2 regions of the Streptomyces sp. NBC_01428 genome follow, and region 1 is predicted to be linked to the other one. Evidence: riboswitches for the same ligand, from Rfam matches in the RefSeq annotation. Region 1 holds a riboswitch; the other holds the start of a gene.

Region 1 (9,345 bases):
CGAGCCGCCGCTGCCGGTGCGCCGGCTGCGCCCCGAGGTGCCGCCCGCGCTGGAGGACCTGGTGCTGCGCCTGCTGTCCAAGGACCCCCAGCACCGCCCGGGTTCCGCGCAGGAGACGTACGAGCAGCTCCTCCCGCTGCTGCCCGCGCGCGGCACGCCCACCGGCGCGCCGCTGGACCCCACGCGGCCGTTCCTGCGCCCGCACGCCCCGTGGCCGGACCGGGCCCGGACGCCCGCGACCCAGCCGCAGGCCGCGCCCGCGGTGGAGAAGCCCGACGTGGCGGGTGCCGTGGACGAGGTGAAGCGGCTGCTCGGCGAGGGCCGCATCACGCAGGCCGTGGACATCCTCGGCTCGATCCTCCCGGCCGCCGCCGTCGAGCACGGGGAGCACTCGCCGGTGGTGCGCACCCTGCGCAAGCAGTACGCGGCCACGCTCATGGACGACGGCCAGTACCGCCGCGCCCTGCCGGAACTGCGCCGGCTCGCCGACGAGCGCGCCTCCGAGGCGGGCCACGCCGACCCGCAGTCGCTGCGTTTCCGCTACGACGCCGCCCAGTGTCTGGAACAACTCGGCGAACCCGCCGCGGCCCTGGCGGAGTACCGCGCGCTCCTGCCGTACTACGAGAACCAATACGTCGCGGGGGACCCGGCGATCTCGCTCGAAGTGCGCCGCAGGATGGGCCACTTGCTGCTCGCGCTCGGCGACCGGGCCGCCGCCCACGACACGCTGGCCCGGCTCCTGCACGACGTGGACCGGCTGCGCGGGCCCGGGCACCCCATGGCGGGGGAGATCCGCCGCACACTCCAGTGGCTCGGGCAGGTCCGGGGCTGAGCCCACCCGGACACCGAAGGTTTTTGCGCCGCCTTGGCCGAAACTTGTGATGATCAGGGGGCGGGGTTACCCGGGCGGAGGGACGCGCCGGGTAAGTTGCGGTCTCCCGTGCGCCACGCGCGCGTGCGCGGCCCGGTCCGGACGCGCCGCACGACCGCGTGACCCGCACCGGCACACAGCACCGGCACGGCAGCCCTGGCGGTCGCCGCCCCGGCGTGCCGTTCCGACCGTCGTACCCGTCGTACCCGTTGCACCAGTTGAACCATGGGGTGGGAATTTTCATGTCCAGCCATCGGCATTCCAAGAAGCGCAGATACGCGGCCTGGGCCGCGGCCGGCGCCGCCGTCGTCGCCGGCGCGGGGATCGCCGCGCAGACCTCGATGGCCGCGACCACGTGGCCCGCGCAGCGCACCTTCACCGGCCGCGCCTTCGACGCCTGCGCCGCGCCCTCGCTGTCCGCGATGAAGGCCTGGCACACCGGCTTCTACGGAGCCGCCGCCGTCTACGTGGGCGGCACGAACCGCGGCTGCGCGCAGCCCAACCTGACCGCCTCCTGGGTGAAGTCGGTCAGCGCGCTCGGCTGGAAACTGGTCCCCCTGTACGTCGGCGCGCAGCCGTCCTGCCAGACGGGGAGCAGCCCCGAGAAGATGACCGCCTCGACGGCCGCCTCCCTCGGAGCGAAGGACGGCGCGGACGCGGTCGCCAAGGCCGCGGCCCTCGGCATGAAGGCCGGCAGCCCGGTCTACCTCGACATGGAGTCGTACGACGTCACGAACAAGGCGTGCAACGACGCCGTGCTGACGTACGTGCGGGCCTTCGACAAGACCCTGCACGCCAAGACGTACCGCACCGGCTACTACGGCTTCACCAGCTCCAGCGCCAAGGCGATCGCGACGGCGAGCGACAGGACGGACCTGCCGGGCAACCTCTGGTACGCGCTGTGGGACAAGAACAACACCACGACGGCCGACTGGCCGTGGGGATCGACCCAGTTCACGAACCACAGCCGCGCGCACCAGTACATGGTCAACAGCAAGGAGACCCGCGGCGCCTACACGATCACGGTGGACCGGGACGCGTGGGACGCGCCCGTCGCGATCACGGGCTGATCGCGATGTGACGTGCGGCGGTGCCCGAAGTCGTCGTGAATCGTTGGTCGAATGGCTGGCCGGGAGGCGAGCCACTGCCTACCATCGATCACCGCAAGACTTTGTGCACCGCCGCACAATCTCCTCGGGAGGCTTCCTTGCACCGCCGCCGTCGCACCGCGCTCGTCCTCTCCGCCGCGATCGTCGCCGCGGCTCCCTTGCTGACCGGTTGCGGAAGTGACGCCCATCCGGGCGCGGCCGCGGTCGTCGGGGGCCGGCGGATCACCGTCGCGCAGCTGGAGAGCCGGGTGAACGAGGTGCGCTCGGCGCAGCGCGCCGCCACCAAGGACGAGGCGCAGTACGAGCAGGCCATCGCCAAGACCGGCACGCTCACCCGCGACACCCTGCACGGCATGGTCCTCGACCAGGTCCTCGACCGGGCGGCGAAGAACGAGGGGGTGACAGTGACCCGCAAGGACTCCCAGCAGATGCGGTCGGCCCTCGAACAGCAGGCGGGCGGCTCGAAGGCCCTGGAGACGGCCTGGCTGCAGAACTACGGGGTCGCACCGAGGCGTCTCGACGACAGCCTGCGCACCGAGATCGAGGCGCAGAAGCTTGCCGCCGCGCTCGGCGCCGACATGAACACCACGGGCGGCAAGGCCGTCTTCTGGAAGGCGATGTCCACCGCCTCGAAGCAGCTCCACGTCGACCTGAACCCGCGCTACGGCGCCTGGGACGTCCAGAAGAGCAGCCGGGTCGACGCGAAGACGCCGTGGCTGCGCGAGGTCACGTCGGCGGGGACCCAGCAGACGACGTGATCCGCGCGGGGGCCGTGACCGGTCCCCGGCGGACCTGTGGACAACCTCCGGGGCCGTCGGCGGGGTGGGTTACGTTCGAGGGGTGAACGCAACCAGCAGCTCCGAGGGCGGCCCCACCGCCACCGACCCCGGCCGTATCGTCCTGCTCACCACCAGCCACCGGGTCGCTCCCGGACTGCTGTCCTGGCCGGCCTGGCAGGCGCTGCACGGCGCGGACCGGGTGCTGTGCGCCGACGGCGCGCATCCCCAGATCCCGTATCTGCGCGAGGCGGGCATCGGTGTGGACGAGGTGTCCCCGACCGCCGAGGACCTGGTCGACGCCTGCGCGGGCGGCCGGACCCTGGTGGTCGTCGCGACCGGCGAGGGCGAGCCGCGGCTCACCGACGGACTGGCCCGGCTGGCCGGCTCCGGCCGGGTGCGGATGCCGGACCTGGAGCTGCTCCCCGCCTCGTACGACCTGCCGGGCGCCCGCCTCCTCGACCTGGTCCAGGTGATGGACCGTATCCGCGTCGAGTGCCCCTGGTCGTCCCGGCAGACCCACGAGGGCCTGGCGAAGTACGGCATCGAGGAGGCGTACGAACTCGTCGAGGCCATCGAGGACGGCGACCGGGACGAGCTGCGCGAGGAACTGGGCGACGTGCTGCTCCAGGTCGTCTTCCACGCCCGCATCGCCGAGGAGGACGAGGACGCGCCCTTCTCGGTCGACGACGTCGCGGGCGGCATCGTCGCCAAGCTGATCCACCGCCACCCCCATGTCTTCGGCGACGCCACGGCGACGACCCCCGAGGAGGTCAAGGAGCACTGGCTGCGCACCAAGGCCGAGGAGAAGCGGCGCACCTCCGTCACCGAGGGCGTCCCGCTCGGCCAGCCGGGTCTCGCCCTGGCCGCGAAGCTGTCGTCCCGGGTGCGCACGGCGGGCCTCGATGTGCCGCTGCCCGCCGGCGAGGGGGTGGGGTACGAGCTGCTGGCCCTGGCGGCGCGCGCCGAGGCCGGAGGCGTGGACCCGGAGGCCGCGCTGCGGGCGGCGGCCCGCGCCTACCGGGACGCGATCCTCGCGGAGGAGCGGGCAGGAGCTCCGGTGGAGCAGCAGGAGGAAGAGCTGGAGTTGGAGCAGGAGGAGTAAGAAGCCGGACGGGCGGGGGAGTTCAGGCTCGCGGGGCGCGGCCGGTCGGGTTGTGCCAGCTCGGCCGCGGGCGGTCGAGGAGCCACTCCGCCGCGCCCAGCGGACGGTTCCCGCCGGTCGGCGGCAGCAGGTCGTGGAAGAGCCGGCCGTCCGGTGTGCCGAGGGAGGGCAGGGTGTCGGCGACCTCCTCGACGAGGTCGGGCGGCCCCGCGAGGTAGACGTCGTGCCGGGTCCAGCCCGCCCGGTTGCCGAGCGCGGTCAGCAGCCGTTCGGTCGCCTGGGCCTTGGGGCGGCCGGGCGCGGGGGTGATGTGGGTGACGGTGAGCCGGGGAAGCCGGGCCCGCAGGCGGTCCACGGAGGGCTGGTCGTAGAGGTACGCGATGTCGCGGGCGACGAGGAACAGGCGGGCCTCGTGGGCGGGTTCGAGCTGTTCCAGCAGGGCCTTCACGGGTGCCCAGCCGGTGCCGGCCGCGATGAGGGTCAGCGGGCGGTCCGCCGGGGTCCGCAGGGTGAGGCCGCCACCGGGCGCGCCGAGCCGCAGGACGTCGCCCACGCGGGTCTGGCGGACGAGAGCGGTGGAGAGCACTCCGCCCTCGACCCGGCTGACGTGCAGGTCGACGGTGCGGTCGGGCCGGGGCGCGTTGGCGAGGGAGTAGGGGCGCCAGATGCCCGGCAGATGCGGCGTGCTGACACTGACGTACTGGCCGGCGGAGTAGGTGAGGCGCTGCCGTGGCCGCAGGGTGAGGACCACGAGGTCGTCGCCGTGCCGGGTGCGGGCGACGATCTCCGCGTCCCACCAGCCGGGCTCGCCCTGGTGCTGGGCCTCCCAGGCGCCCTGGAGCATGATGTTCGCGATCGCCCCGTACGCCTCGGACCAGGCCTTCTCGGTCTCGCCGCTCCAGGCGGATCCGGCGACGGCCGCGAACGCCGCGATCAGGCTCGACCCCACCGCCGCGTAGTGGTCCGGCTGGGCCAGGTACTTGCGGTGGTCCCGTCCGAGATCCCGTAAGTAGTCGGGCAGTTCGGGGTCCTCGAGCCGGTCCATGACGAAGGTGAGCGCCGCGAACAGCCGGTCCCGCTGCCGCTCCATGTCCTCCGGGAAGTCCGTCGGGAACAGCTCGCGGAGTTCCGGGTGGTGCCGGAACAGGTGCGCGTAGAAGTACTTGACGGCGAACTCGGCCCGGCGCTCCACGACCGCGAAGCTGGACTTGAGTATTTCGGGGTCCACTGCGTGAATGTGGGAGCTGCCGAGCGGCCGAGTCAAACAGCCTCCGATGTGCGGACAGCCCCGGGCGAACCGGACGAGTGGCGCCCCGCCTCCGCGCGCGGCCCCCACGCGCGGGCCCGCCCCGGCGTTCCGGCCGCCGGCGGATACCGTCGGGGAGTGACCGAGCACGAGACCCCCGCGAGCCCCGCCCCCGAACTCTTCAGCTGGGAGTTCGCCACCGATCCCTACCCGGCGTACGCCTGGCTCAGGGAGCACGCGCCGGTGCACCGGACGCGGCTGCCCAGCGGGGTGGAGGCCTGGCTCGTCACGCGGTACGCCGACGCCCGGCAGACCCTCGCCGACCAGCGGCTCTCCAAGAACCCCGCGCACCACGACGGGTCCGCGCACGCGAAGGGCAGGACGGGGATCCCGGGGGAGCGCAAGGCCGAGCTGATGACGCATCTGCTGAACATCGACCCGCCGGACCACACCCGGCTGCGCCGGCTCGTCAGCAAGGCGTTCACCCCGCGGCGCGTCGCCGAGTTCTCCTCGCGGGTGCAGGAGTTGACGGACGATCTCATCGACGGGTTCGCGGAGAAGGGGTCGGCGGACCTCATCCACGAGTTCGCGTTCCCGCTTCCCATCTACGCCATCTGCGACATGCTCGGGGTCCCTCGCGAGGACCAGGACGACTTCCGGGACTGGGCGGGAATGATGATCCGGCACGGCGGCGGTCCGCGGGGCGGGGTCGCCCGCTCGGTCAAGAAGATGCGCGGGTATCTCGCCGAACTGATCCACCGCAAGCGGGAGGCGCTGCCCGCCGAGGCCGGGCCCGGCGAGGACCTCATCTCCGGACTCATCCGCGCCTCCGACCACGGTGAGCACCTCACGGAGAACGAGGCCGCCGCCATGGCCTTCATCCTGTTGTTCGCGGGGTTCGAGACCACGGTCAACCTGATCGGGAACGGCCTGTACGCCCTGCTGACCCACCCCGGGCAGCGGGCCCGCCTCCAGGCCTCCCTCGCGGCCGGGGAGAGCGGCCTGCTGGAGACGGGGGTGGAGGAACTCCTGCGCTACGACGGGCCCGTGGAGCTGGCCACCTGGCGGTTCGCGACCGAGAGCGTGCGGATCGGCGGCCAGGACATCGCCGCGGGCGACCCCGTGCTCGTCGTCCTCGCCGCCGCGGACCGCGACCCCGAACGCTTCGAGCAGCCGGACACCCTCGATCTCGCCCGGCGTGACAATCAGCACCTCGGCTACGGCCACGGCATCCACTACTGCCTGGGCGCGCCGCTCGCCCGGCTGGAGGGGCAGACCGCGCTGGCCACCCTCCTCACCCGGCTCCCCGACCTCCAACTCGCCGGAGATTCGGCCGATTTGCGATGGCGTGGCGGGCTCATTATGCGGGGATTGCGGACGCTTCCTGTGGAGTTCACCCCGGTCGGACAGTCCGGAACCGGTTCATCCGGAACGCCTGGTGACGGTGTGGGGCAGGACTCCCGCGGGCACCGGGAGGACGCCCGGCCGACCGACCCGACGGACGACGTCAACTGACACGCCGTCACAACTGTGATCTTCACGTGATCTGCGCTGCATCGACTTGTGACAAGCGTTCGAGTCCATATACGTTCACCCATCAATGCGGCCCCGGCGATCGTCACTTCGCCGTAGGTGCCGTAGTCACCCCGTTGTCACGCGAAAGGCTCCCGCATGCTCTCCGGGAACGGCCGTCACCGGCGCCCCCGTCAGGCCCCGGCCCTCATCGTCGCCGCAGGGGTGACCGGGTCCGCCATCGCGATCCCGCTCCTCGGGGCGTCGAGCGCGAGCGCGGCCGACGGGACCACCTGGGACCGGGTGGCCGAGTGCGAGAGCGGCGGCGCGTGGAGCGCCGACAGCGGCAACGGGTACTACGGCGGCCTCCAGCTCACCCAGGACAACTGGGAGCGGTACGGCGGTCTCGAGTACGCCCGGAGCGCCGACCAGGCCAGCCGCTCGCAGCAGATAGCCGTCGCCGAGAAGGTGCTCGACGGCCAGGGCCTCGTCGCCTGGCCGACCTGCGGACCGCTCTCCGGCCTCAGCAAGGACTCGGCCGGGGTCGACGTCGACACGGGCATGGGTGACGGCGCGTCGGACGACGCCGGCGACTCCGGTTCGAGCGGGCTGTCCACCTCGCCCAGCGCCTCCCCTTCCACCGAATCGTCCAGATCGTCGGATTCCTCCGGTGCGAGTGACACCGCCTCGCCGAAGGCGACCGAGAGCGGCACGAAGTCCGGCGGCTCACAGGACGCCAACAGCTCCGACAAGTCGGACAAGTCGACGTCCGATGCATCAGAGTCGGACAAGTCGGGCCGCAGTGACGCCTCTTCGGAGCCCTCCGGGGACGCGTCCACCGCGGCCGGACGGCACCGCGGCGGCAGCGCCGACGAGGACGGGGCGGACGCGGCGACCGACAGCCGTACCGACGGCACTGCCGGGCGGCACGCCTCGCGCGGTTCGGACGACGCGCGTGACGCCGGCGACGGCACCTACGTCGTGCGCTCCGGCGACAACCTCTGGAAGATCGCCGACGCCCTCGACGTCACGGGCGGATGGGCCGACCTGTACGCCGCCAACGAGAAGACCGTGGGCATCGACCCGGACCTCATCCTGCCCGGTCAGAGCCTTGCTGTTGATAGCGAATCGGTCGAAAAGTAGCGGGAGTTCACGTCACGGTTCGCCGTGGAATGTCCGGTTTGGTGCGAGTGAGACATGAGTCTCAGAAGCCCTGATCGTCTTTGAAATTCAGGCGATCGACTGCTTACGGTCGTGACCGCTCGCCACAGCGGGCCCCGACGGTCGCAACGCCGAATCCTGCCAGCGGCCGTACGGGAACAGTCGTCGCGTCAAGCGCCGTAGGCAGGAGCGGGGGACCCAAGGTAAGTGCCGCGACCGGGAGTTGAGAGACGCCCGGGGACGGCTTGGGGTAAAGCCGCACGCCGTGGTTCCGAGACGGGACCGGGGACGTGCGGCCGGGCAACTCAACCGGCCCGAACCCGACAGCTCACCTCGCAGGCGTCGGTGAGGGGATCTCTCGATGCTGTTTTCCAGCAAGGGCAAGCACCGCCGTCCGAACAAGGCCACCCGGGTCGCCACGCTCGCCGGTGTCACCGGTGTCGCCATCGCCGCGCCGCTGATGGCCGCGGGCAACGCCTCCGCCGCGACCGGCTCCGAGTGGGACGCCGTCGCCCAGTGCGAGTCCGGCGGCAACTGGTCGATCAACACCGGCAACGGGTACTACGGCGGCCTGCAGTTCTCGTCCTCCACCTGGGCCGCGTACGGCGGCACCGCGTACGCCTCCACCGCCGACCAGGCCTCGAAGTCGCAGCAGATAGCCGTCGGCGAGAAGGTCCTCGCCGCGCAGGGCAAGGGTGCCTGGCCGACCTGCGGCACCGGCCTGTCGAGCGCCGCCTACAGCGGTGGCAGCTCCACCCCCGCGGCGCCGTCGACCTCCTCCGGCTCCTCGTCGGCCGGCAGCTCGCAGGACCGCACGTCCGAGCAGCCCGCCTCCCGTTCGCAGGAGCGCCCGGCCGCCAAGAAGACCGTCACCACCCCGACCGGCAAGAAGGTCGAGAAGGGCGACGGCGAGTACAAGGTCGTCAAGGGTGACACCCTCAGCTCGATCGCCCAGAAGCACCACGTCAAGGGCGGCTGGCAGAAGCTGTTCAAGCTGAACCACGACATCGTGGACGACGCCGACTTCATCTTCCCGGGCCAGCAGCTCCACCTGCACTGAGCGAGGCCGCACACCGGCCGGACGTGGTCGCCCTCGGCGGACGGCGACCACCACCCGGCCCGGCGGCTCCGCCCGGCTGAACGACAGCCCCTCGCGGGCCCGGTCCCCGGGCCTGATCCCCACCGAGGGTTCCCGTCCCCACGGGCTCCCCGCTCCGGCGCGTGTTCCCCCGTACGCGCCGGAGCGGGGTTTTTCATCTCGTTTTTGTTCCGATCGGGAACAATATGTACCCCGAGTTCTGCCCAAGGGGTGGTCGATCGGCTGGCCGATCCCTCCGGGCCGGTTAGGCTCGTCCCGCAGGACTAGCCAAGCCCTGCGTATTCGCGTCACATCCCAGAAGGAGATGCTCGTGCCGTCCATCGACGTCGTCGTAGCCCGGGAAATCCTGGACTCCCGAGGCAACCCCACGGTCGAGGTCGAGGTCGGCCTCGACGACGGCAGCACGGGTCGTGCCGCCGTTCCGTCCGGCGCCTCCACCGGTGCCTTCGAGGCCATCGAGCTCCGT
Region 2 (9,345 bases), 2.9 Mb from region 1:
CCACCCCCGCGGTGAGCGGCCGTCCGCCCCCGGCCGGAGAAGCGGGGGCGCTCTCCCCGGCGCTGTCCGGAACCTCGCCCCGTGCGACCGCGGGATGCGGGGACTTGGCGACGGCCGGTTCCGCCCCCGTCTCACCGGTCGCGCCCGTCGGGTCCGCTGCGGACCGTGGGTTTCGCGGATCCTCCTCGGTGTCGTCGTGGCGGGGCAGATCTGATGCGTTGGCCATGGGGTTCCGTTTCCGGACGGGTCGATGAGGACGGGGTCGGGCCGGGGCGGACCGGCGTCGGGTACGGGGCAGGTCCGGGGCGAGGTCGGGTACGACCGGCGTGCGGCGCCGGTTCCGGGCGCGTACGGGCCTGCGTACCGCTTGCCGCTAGGAGACGGGCGACGAGAGGCGGGGCGCCGTGGCGCGCGCGGGCGCGGCCCGCTTGAGGACCTCCCGGGCGTACATGACGCGGAGGCTGACCACGAGGGTCGCCGTGGTCGCCAGCGCGCCGCAGCCGATCGCCGCTCCCGCCGAGACGGCCGTGAGCCGGTCGAGGCCCAGCGTCCGTTCGAAGAGCGGTGCGGCGGCCGCCGACAGCACCGGTGCCAGGCACAGGGCCGTCCAGTGCAGCCGCCACTCCTCCCGGGCCCAGGGGCGGCCCTCACGGCCGGTGCGCAGGGCGCAGGAGGCCATGACCGCGTAGGTGACGGCGTACGGCAGGAGATACGCGAGCAGCAGCCGGCGTCCGGGGGTTCCGAAGTCCAGGCCGGCGCGGACGATCCAGGTGAGGGCGACCGCTCCGGCGAGGTGGGCGACGGCCAGGACGGGCAGCGGGGCCCAGGACCGGGACATGCCGGAGATCTTCCGGCGCCGGTCCAGGGAGCGCGAGGCGATGAGGGCGCCGAAGGCGACCACCGAGCCGAGGTGCATGGTGGCCGCGCGGTTGATCTCCACCATGGAGAGGCCGGGCATGATCATGGGCAGGCCGCCCCACTCGAACCGCAGCAGGGGCGCCGTCAGCAGGAAGCCGTAGCAGAGCAGCATCCAGCGCTGGTGCAGGTCCGGATAGCCGGCGACGGCGGAGAGCACGCCGAACGTCACGCTCAGGACGGTGCCCACCAGGATGGTGGCGAGCACGATCCAGAAGGCGGCCCCGCTGAACGCGTCCTCGGGCGCGGTCCGCGCCAGGTACAGCGCGGCGCCGGCCATCGACGCGTAAACGGTGACGGCGAAGACCACCCCGAGGACGCGGTGCAGCCGGGTCCGCCGCCGCACGGCGGTGAGCACCTGCAACGGCCCGAGGAGCATGAGGAGGCCGCCGAGGACGGAGTGCACGATCAGCGGCAGGAGGCTGTGGCGGTACGGCTCGATCCGGGTGGCGAGGGCGTCCGCCACGTAGCGGGGCGAGACCACGCGCCCGAGGATCCACTCGCCGAACGCCGGTGCGCCGGGTCGCGCGTACGGCCACAGCTCGGTCATCGCGATGGGCGCGTAGCCCACGCACACCGCCGAGACGGCGATGACGGCTGCACGGCGCCAGGTGGTGCCCGTCGGACGACGCACGGCGACTCCCTGCTCGTGGTCGCGGACCGACCATCGATAGTCTCGTTTGGACTATCGAGACGGTAGGGCCGCCCGGGCGCCGGGGTCAACGGTCTGTCGCGTCCTCGTCCCGCCGCTGCACCCATTGCCAGAAGTCGACCATCATGCGCTCGTACCGGATGCCGAATTCCAGAGCGTCGCGCTGCCCCCGGGTCAGCAGCTCCCCGACGCTCTCCGCCAGCACCTCGTAGTCGCCGAGCGTCCGGACGTGCTCGTCCAGCTGAACTGGCCCGAGCAGGTCCGGCCGGCCGCCGAACCAGAGCTTGAGGATGCCGCGCTCCCGGGCCTCGACCGGGACGAAGGCGGTGTCGTCCAGCCAGTCCCGCAGCGCGGCCCTGCCCTCGTCGGTCAGCGTGAGCACCCGGCGGTTGCGGCCGCTCTCCTGGCGCACCTGTGCGAGAAGGCCTGCCTCCAGGAGGCGGTCGCACTGCGCGTACACCTGGGCGTGCGGAACGGACCAGAAGGGCGCCACCGTGCGCGCCGCCTCACCCTTGACGTCGTACGCGCTGGCCTCGCCGAGCTTGTCGATGACGCCGAGCACGAGGAACGAGGCGGTGGTCAACCGAGCATCAGCCATGGGCCCGACCGTATCGCCACCCGAACACCGCGCGGCACACCCGTGAGGACGCCGCGGAGGGCGCCCGACGCGAAGAACGCGCGGGTGACCGTCACAATGCGGGGTATACGGGCGATCACACTGCCGACCGCACTCAGGCCCGCGGGGCACGCACGCTAGGAGTTCTTGTGACCACCTACGTCATCACCGTTCCCGGGACGTTCGTCCACGGCGTCTCGGACTCCTCCCGCGCAGACGTGGAACGCAGGCTGCGCCCCCAGGACCCGCAGAACACGGACCTGGGCGAGACGGAGGAACTGAGCCTGCTGACCGTGGACGAGAACCACACGTTCTCGGTCCGGCTGGAGGTCGAGGCCGCGGACCGGCGCACCGCCGAGGCGGAGGCGGTACGCCTCGTCTCCGGGGCGCTGCGCGAGAGCGGCCTCTCCGAGAACGACGCTCCGCTGGGGCCGGCCGCCGTCACGGGAATCGACAGCGAGTTCTGACTCCGACGGGGCCGGAGAGGCCCGGAACGTCGGCGGGACCGGCGGCCACGGCATCACCGTGGCCGCCGGTCCCGCCGTCACTCAGACCGGCCGTACGACGCTGTGGATCGCCGCCTGCCCTGCGTGCTGGACGGATTCCTCGGTGATCCGCCCTCCGGGGCTGGGCGCGTGGACCATCATGCCGTCGCCGACGTAGAGGCCCACGTGGCTCAGGTCCCCGTGGAAGAAGATCAGGTCGCCCGGCTGGACCCCGGCCAGGGCGACGGCCGGTCCGATCCGCGCCTGGTCGGACGTCGACCGCGGCAGCAGCACGCCGGCGCTGCGCCAGGCGGCCTGGGTCAGGCCGGAGGGGTCGTACGAGCCGGGCCCGGACGCTCCCCACACGCACGGTCTGCCGACCTGGGCGCGGGCGAACGCGACGGCCTCGGCGGCCCGGGTGTCGTACCCGGCGACCGACGGCACCGCGACCGCAGCCATGCTCCCCGTGTCGTACCCGGCGACCGGCGGCACCGCGACAGCGGCCATGCTCCCCGTGTCGTACTCGGCGACCGGCGGCACCGCGACAGCGGCCATGCTCCCCGTGTCGTACCCGGTGACCGGCGGCACCGCGAGGGCGGGGATGCTTCCGGTGTCGTACCCGGGGTTCGGATCGGCGGACCAGGGGGCGCCGGGCGCCGGCTGGTTCACGGGTTCCGGCCACGACGGGTACCGGCTGTCGTCGACGGCCGGGGCCACCGGCTGGGCCGGGGCGGACCACATCTCCTGCGGCGGCAGGTACTCGACGGCCGCAACCGGCAGCGGGGCATTCTCGACCTGCGAGTACCCGGCCTCGACCGCCGGCCACGCGGCACCGGCCACGGACGGGTACGCGGCCGTCGCGGCCGGTACCTGCGCGTTCCGGGCCGGCCAGTACGGGTCCGCGGGGGCGGCCGTCTCCGCGGGCGGCAGTGCAAGGGGCGGGTACGCGACCGGCGCCGCCACGCTCCGCCGCGCGTTGTGCCGGGTCAGCAGGTCCTGCGCGGCGGCCAGTTTGCGCCGGGCGCGGTCCTTGCGGAACCGCGGGGAGGACGTGTCGGCGGCGGGCGTGGGTCCGCTCACCACCGGAAGGGGCCCGGTGGCCGGGGCGCCGCCGTCCGGCACCGCGAGGGCGCGCCCGGTCGTCGGCCCGGACACCGGGCCGGCGGTCAGTTCGAGGACGGGACGGGCGGTGAGTTCCGCGACCGGCGCCGCGACAGGGCCGGCCGTCAGTTCCCGTACGGGAGCAGCCGTCAACTCGGCTACAGCGCGGACGTCTTGGGCGGGAAGCTCCATGGGGCGTCCGGCGCCCCCGCCGGACCGGGCGGTCCCGCGCCCTCGGTCGGGCTGCCGGTCCACGGGCAGTACGGCCGCGACCGTGGGTCCCAGCCGGGAACGCGCGCCGTCGAACCACTGGCGCATGAGATCGCTCTGGGCGGCATCGACACCCCCGCGCTGTTCCACGGCCGGGCCCTGGTCGGTGAGCCGTCGGGCCACGGCGCGCCGGTCGCCCTGCCGGGAGGAGAGGCCGGCCAGGGCGCGGGTGGCGTTGAAGTTGCCGGTGTCGTCCTCGGCCCGGTCGTAGAGGGATGCGAGCCGTCGGCGGACTTCGTCGCCGCTGGGCTCGGTGCGTTCCGGCGCCATGGGGATGGCACTCCTTCCGTCGTCCGCCTACCGGGTTAGCTGTCGGGTTCGGGCGGACGGTTCCGGAAGGTATGCCCTACGGCCCTTGCCCCGTAAGGCAGTTGGCCGATTCACCCCAGGTTCGGTGGGTCCCCGGCTCCGGCTGCCACGAGGACGGGCCGGACTCGGCGGAGGCCGCACCGCCCGGCGAGCGTTCGCCGGAGGGAGTCGGGCGGCCTGGTCGTCAACCTAGCGAGGTTGTGACCTCCGTGTGAAGATCCACGTCCCAGATGTCCGATACATTTTCGTGACCTTCGTCGCATCGCCCCGCTGTGCGACCACGGGAGCACACCCCGTGCGCGAACAGGCCGTCGGGAAGACCGCGTTCGGCGGTGCGGGCCCGTCGCGAGTTCGCGTCCGCCCCCGCTCCCTCCATCACATCTCCACGGTGGGCCGGGACTTCCGGTCGGCGCGAGCAGGCCGTTCGAGGTACGAAAAGAACTGGCGTTCCCTGACGGCTCGTTCGACATCGTCGGCTGTCGTTGGTCATGCCGTGACCGGTTCTGGCCGACCCGGCCGGATCACCACCGCGTCGGCGGCGCGGCCCTACCGTCGAGGCAAGGAAGGCCCGCGGAAGGCCCTGAGAGCGAGTCGAGGATCCCCACGTGCACGATGCACCGATCTATGCCCAACTGATCTCCGAACGCGGCGACATACCGACGCTCGTCCGGAGCGAAGCCCGGCGGCTGCAGCGCGACTTCGAGTGGATCCTCAGCTGGGATCCGTCCACGGGCGGTCCGCTTCCCGGGTCCGCCCCGCGCGTCACGGCCGGCTCGCGTCGCTCCTTCGCCCCCGGTCCGGATCCCGCGGACCGGCTGGATTCCGCCTAGTTCATGCCCGGTGAAAGCCGCCTCCCGCCCGGTCGGGCGCGGGTCTAGAGGACGCCGGGTTCGCCGTTCGGCCCCTCGGCGGGAAGCCGCTCGTCCGGGCCGTCGGCGCGGGACACCAGACCGGCGACCGCCGAGCCCGTGGCCTCGTGCCAGGTCCGCGCGCGCCGCAGCATCGCGTGGTCACCGCCCGCGACCCGTACGGCGCTCGCGGAGGATCCTTCCTTCGCGGCCCGGCGCACCAGGGCGAAGGACGACGCGGGCTCGGTGATCCGGTCCCGGTCGCCGTGCAGCACGATCACCCGCTTGTCCCGCAGATGGGCCACCGGCTCGCCCGTCGGACACCAGGGCGCCAGGGCGACCACGGCCCTCACCTGGGGCGCGGCGGCGGCGCGCAGGGCTGCGCGGCCTCCCATCGAGTGACCGACCAGCACCACCGGCACGTCCCCCACCAGATCGGTGAGTTCGGCGAGGGCCCGGTGGACGTCGGCGACCGGATCGGCGGCTGCTCCGTTCCAGCCGCGTACGCGGTAGCGCACCTGCCCGACGAAGACGTCCTCGTCCGGCACGGCCCGGGTGACGGCGCGCACGAAGGGCCGCATCCGCAGCCCCGAGACGTGCCAGGGCCGGGAGGGCGCCCGACTGTCCGCCCTGCCGCCGTGCAGGATCAGCACCGCGGCCCGTGCCGGACCCGCGTCCCCGCCCGTGAGCCGGTGCGGCACCAGCGCCGTCAGCGTCCGGGCCGCCCCGGGACGCAGTCCGTCGCGGGCGGACATCCGCGCAGAGCCTCGCATGACACCTCTTCACCGTCGGAGCGTTCTCGACGCCCCACCCTAGGCCGACGAGGGATCGTGCCGCCGGTCACTGGATATCCGGAGCCGACGCGCGGACGGTTTGGTGGAGCCGCCGCCCGCCGGGCCCGCGCGAGGCGCCATCCCGGGAAGGGGCACGTGCCTCTTCCGTCCCGCAGCCGGATCAGGGGCTCCGGCCGGTCGCGGTCAGGCGCGTGCCACCGCATGAACCCGCCCCCGGTCGTCCCTGTCCAGCTCGACCGGAGGCGGGCGGTCGGTGGACCTACGCCTTCCTCACATCGTCCGGACCGGGTACGGCGACCGGACCGGGACTCCCGTGGGCCTTCGAGGCGGGTCGTCGGTGCGGTCTCACTCGGCTCCGCCGGGGCGGCCGCCGTAGCCGCTGCGCCACTCCTGGTAGAGCCGCCACAGGCGCTCGGCGCGCGGGCAGCGGCCCGATTCGCGCAGACACGTGCGGCAGTTGCCCACATGGCCGATGTACGCGGCCTCGGGACTCTCTCGCCCCGGTTGCGGATTCGTCATGGCCCTCGGCACCTGTCGGTGCGACGTGCACGAACGCGACGTCGCTACTGATGCCGTACTTCCGTGCCGGATCGCCCGGCGGATGCACCCGCCGGGGCCCAATGTCGTTCTGTCCGGCCCGACTTCGGCCGGTGCGCCCGCCGGTTCAGTCGAACAGGCCGACGTCCACCGCCACGCCGTCCGGCTCGTCGGACGCGGGTCTGCGGACGAGCAGGCCGTCCACCGCGAAGTCCATCTCCGCGACGTCGGGAGCGGGCGGCGGGTGGTAACGCCCGCCGCACACCGACAGGTTGACGATGAGATAGGCCTCCCAGTGTCGGCCCACCCCGCGCCGGTCGGCGAAGGCGCGGACGCCGTTCACCCACCACACGACCCGGTGGGCGCCGAACTCGACCACGAGGTCCACCCGGGCACCGGGCCGGACCGCCTCGTCCCGGTAGTAGTGATGGGCGCTCCGGACGTGGTTGGAGAGTTCGAGCAGGTCGGGGTTGTCCGGGTGGTACTCGAAGACGTCGATCTCCTGTCCGCCGTCCCGCCACGTCCAGATGGCCGGCCACGCACCGAGCGCCGTGGGCAGCCTGATCCGGGCCTCCAGCACGTCCCCCGTGCGGACCATGAACGCGTCCTCGCTGCCCTCGGTGGTGAGCAGCCCCGCGTCCCACGCACCGTCGGAGCGTCGGGTCGCGCGGAAGACTCCCGTACGGCAGTAGGCCGGGTCGGTCACGAGGTGGTCGAGCTTGTCGTCGCCCGGGTTGACCGGGCCACCGTCGGGATAGGCCCACGAGCGGCCGGCGACCCATTGGCGGGTGGAGGCGAAATCCGCGGTGAAGACGACATCGGACACCCGGGGCTCCTCGGCGACAGCGTTCGTGTTCGAGCCAGGTTCTCCCCCGGGAGCCCCGGCTCACACGCCGTTCGCGTGGACCTTGCCGGCAAACAACCCTTGGGAGTGAACGACAACGGCCCCCTCCATAGCGTCGCGGGCCCTAAGGCGTGTCCGGCCAGGCGTCGCGCTCGGCGAGCCGGAGGATCAGGGCGGCGATGTTCCAGGCGTCGTCCTCACCCCGGTGATGCCGTCCCTCCAGGGGCAGTTCGGCGATCCGCAGTGCCTGCGCCATGCCCGGCCGTTTGCGCAGTCGGTGGGCGGCGGTGAAGGCGGCCTTGGCGTTCGTGTGCCGGTGGCCGAACGGGTAGCGCGTGCCGGTGGCGGCGCACTGGCGGGTGAACTGGTGGCGGTCGTAGTCGCCCCAACTCGCCCAGGGCCGCTCCCCCGCGCGGTGCAGCGCGGCCAACTCACGGCAGGCGTCGGCGAATCCGACCCCCTGGTCGACCTCGTCCTGGGTCAGCCCCGTCAGCTCCGTGCAGAAGGCGCTGACGGTGGACCGGGCGGGCCGCACCAGCAGTCGGTGCTTCTCGCGTCGTACGCCCTGCTCCAGATCGACGACCGTCAGACCGATCTCGATGATCTCGCTCACGGCGCCGGGCGGTGGCTGCCCCTCCCAGCAGGTCGCCTCGACGTCGACGACGTTCAACAGTCCCCCGGTCATGTCCATGCAGGTGAGGCTAGGGGGTGCCGGTCGGCGGGTCACCGGGTTTTCGGATGGCCCGCGGCCGGCCGACGGACGGGTCAGGGACGCGGCCAGGGCCGTCCGCCGATGCGCTCGATGTCGGCGTTGAAGCGGCGCAGGTAGGACGCGAAGGCGGCGATGTCCGACTCCGGCCAGTCGGCCATGACACGGTCCAGGGAGCTGATGAGCTGCTGCCGCTCCTGGTCCAGGAGGCGTGAACCCTCCTCCGTGATGCGGAACTTGCGGGCCATGCCGCCGTCGGGGTCGGGGATGCGGTCGACGAGCCCGGCCCGCATCGCGGCCGCGGTCTGCCGGTTGAGGGTGGAGGCGTCGAGCCCGAAGGCGTCGCTCAGTTCACCGATCGACATGGGCCCCTGGACCCGGATGCGGCTGAGCAGGACGTACGCGCTGCGCTCCAGGACACCGTCCTTGGTCCGGCCGCCCTTCTGGTGCATCAGGCCGTGACGGCTCAGCAGCATCTGCTCGTACTCGACCTCGTGGGTGGGCCTGACCATCGCGCCTGTCGCCTCCGGCTGTCGCACGGACCGCGCGTCACACGTATAGGCACGGCCCGCGACCATGGTCCCACATCTGCATGCATGAGCCACATCACATGCGCAATACATACGACGTGTACGATGCACATCCCTTGCCCCGCAGGCAGTCACCCCGAGACACACCGAGACACCCGAGGAGTCCCTCATGGACGCCCCCCAGCCCACCGCCCGAGCGAGCGGTGTGATCGCCACACTCGCCTTCGCCGGCACCGTGGCGGCGATCATGCAGACGCTGGTCACTCCGCTCATCGCCGAGCTGCCGCAGATCCTGCACACCACCCCCGCGAACAGCGCCTGGGTGATCACCGTGACGCTGCTCGTCGCCGCCGTCTGCGTCCCGGTCTCCGGCCGGCTGGGCGACCTGCTCGGCAAGCGGCGGATGCTGCTCGCCTGTTCCGTCCCGCTCGTGGTCGGCTCGGTCGTCTGCGCCCTGTCCTCGTCCGTCACGCCGATGATCGTCGGGCGCGGCCTGCAGGGCATGGGCATGGGCATGGTGCCGCTGGGCATCGCCCTGCTGCGCGACGTCGTACCCGCGGAGAAGCTGAGCTCGTCGATCGCGCTGGTCAGCGCCTCGATGGGCATCGGCGGCGGCCTGGGCCTGCCCATCTCCGCCGCGGTCGCGCAGTACGCGAACTGGCGTGTGCTCTTCTGGGGTTCCGCGGTTCTCGCCGTCGTCATCGGGACACTGATCTGGTTCCTCATCCCCGACGT

Evidence for each region. A riboswitch is a leader RNA that binds a small molecule or an ion and turns the genes downstream of it on or off. The one in region 1 is predicted to bind cyclic di-AMP.
Region 2: it holds a riboswitch for cyclic di-AMP, as region 1 does, so the genes downstream of both, OG406_RS36520 (C40 family peptidase) here and OG406_RS23765 (LysM peptidoglycan-binding domain-containing protein) in region 1, are expected to answer to the same signal.

What each region holds. Positions count from the first base shown of each region.
Region 1 covers NZ_CP109499.1:5,462,995-5,472,339, forward strand. Annotated here, with positions in the region: gene OG406_RS23730 (serine/threonine-protein kinase) at 1-832, shown strand, start outside; gene OG406_RS23735 (glycoside hydrolase domain-containing protein) at 1,114-1,941, shown strand; gene OG406_RS23740 (SurA N-terminal domain-containing protein) at 2,079-2,738, shown strand; gene OG406_RS23745 (nucleoside triphosphate pyrophosphohydrolase) at 2,821-3,861, shown strand; gene OG406_RS23750 (globin domain-containing protein) at 3,884-5,089, opposite strand; gene OG406_RS23755 (cytochrome P450 family protein) at 5,246-6,622, shown strand; gene OG406_RS23760 (transglycosylase family protein) at 6,779-7,762, shown strand; cyclic di-AMP (ydaO/yuaA leader) riboswitch at 7,946-8,137, shown strand; gene OG406_RS23765 (LysM peptidoglycan-binding domain-containing protein) at 8,142-8,840, shown strand; gene eno (phosphopyruvate hydratase) at 9,184-9,345, shown strand, end outside.
Region 2 covers NZ_CP109499.1:8,356,333-8,365,677, reverse strand. Annotated here, with positions in the region: gene OG406_RS36540 (hypothetical protein) at 1-226, opposite strand, end outside; gene OG406_RS36535 (DUF2306 domain-containing protein) at 374-1,549, opposite strand; gene OG406_RS36530 (PadR family transcriptional regulator) at 1,635-2,165, opposite strand; gene OG406_RS36525 (hypothetical protein) at 2,333-2,650, shown strand; gene OG406_RS36520 (C40 family peptidase) at 2,732-4,309, opposite strand; cyclic di-AMP (ydaO/yuaA leader) riboswitch at 4,319-4,489, opposite strand; gene OG406_RS36515 (hypothetical protein) at 4,954-5,178, shown strand; gene OG406_RS36510 (alpha/beta hydrolase) at 5,223-5,969, opposite strand; gene OG406_RS36505 (hypothetical protein) at 6,336-6,509, opposite strand; gene OG406_RS36500 (beta-glucanase) at 6,655-7,353, opposite strand; gene OG406_RS36495 (3'-5' exonuclease) at 7,496-8,062, opposite strand; gene OG406_RS36490 (MarR family winged helix-turn-helix transcriptional regulator) at 8,137-8,592, opposite strand; gene OG406_RS36485 (MFS transporter) at 8,780-9,345, shown strand, end outside.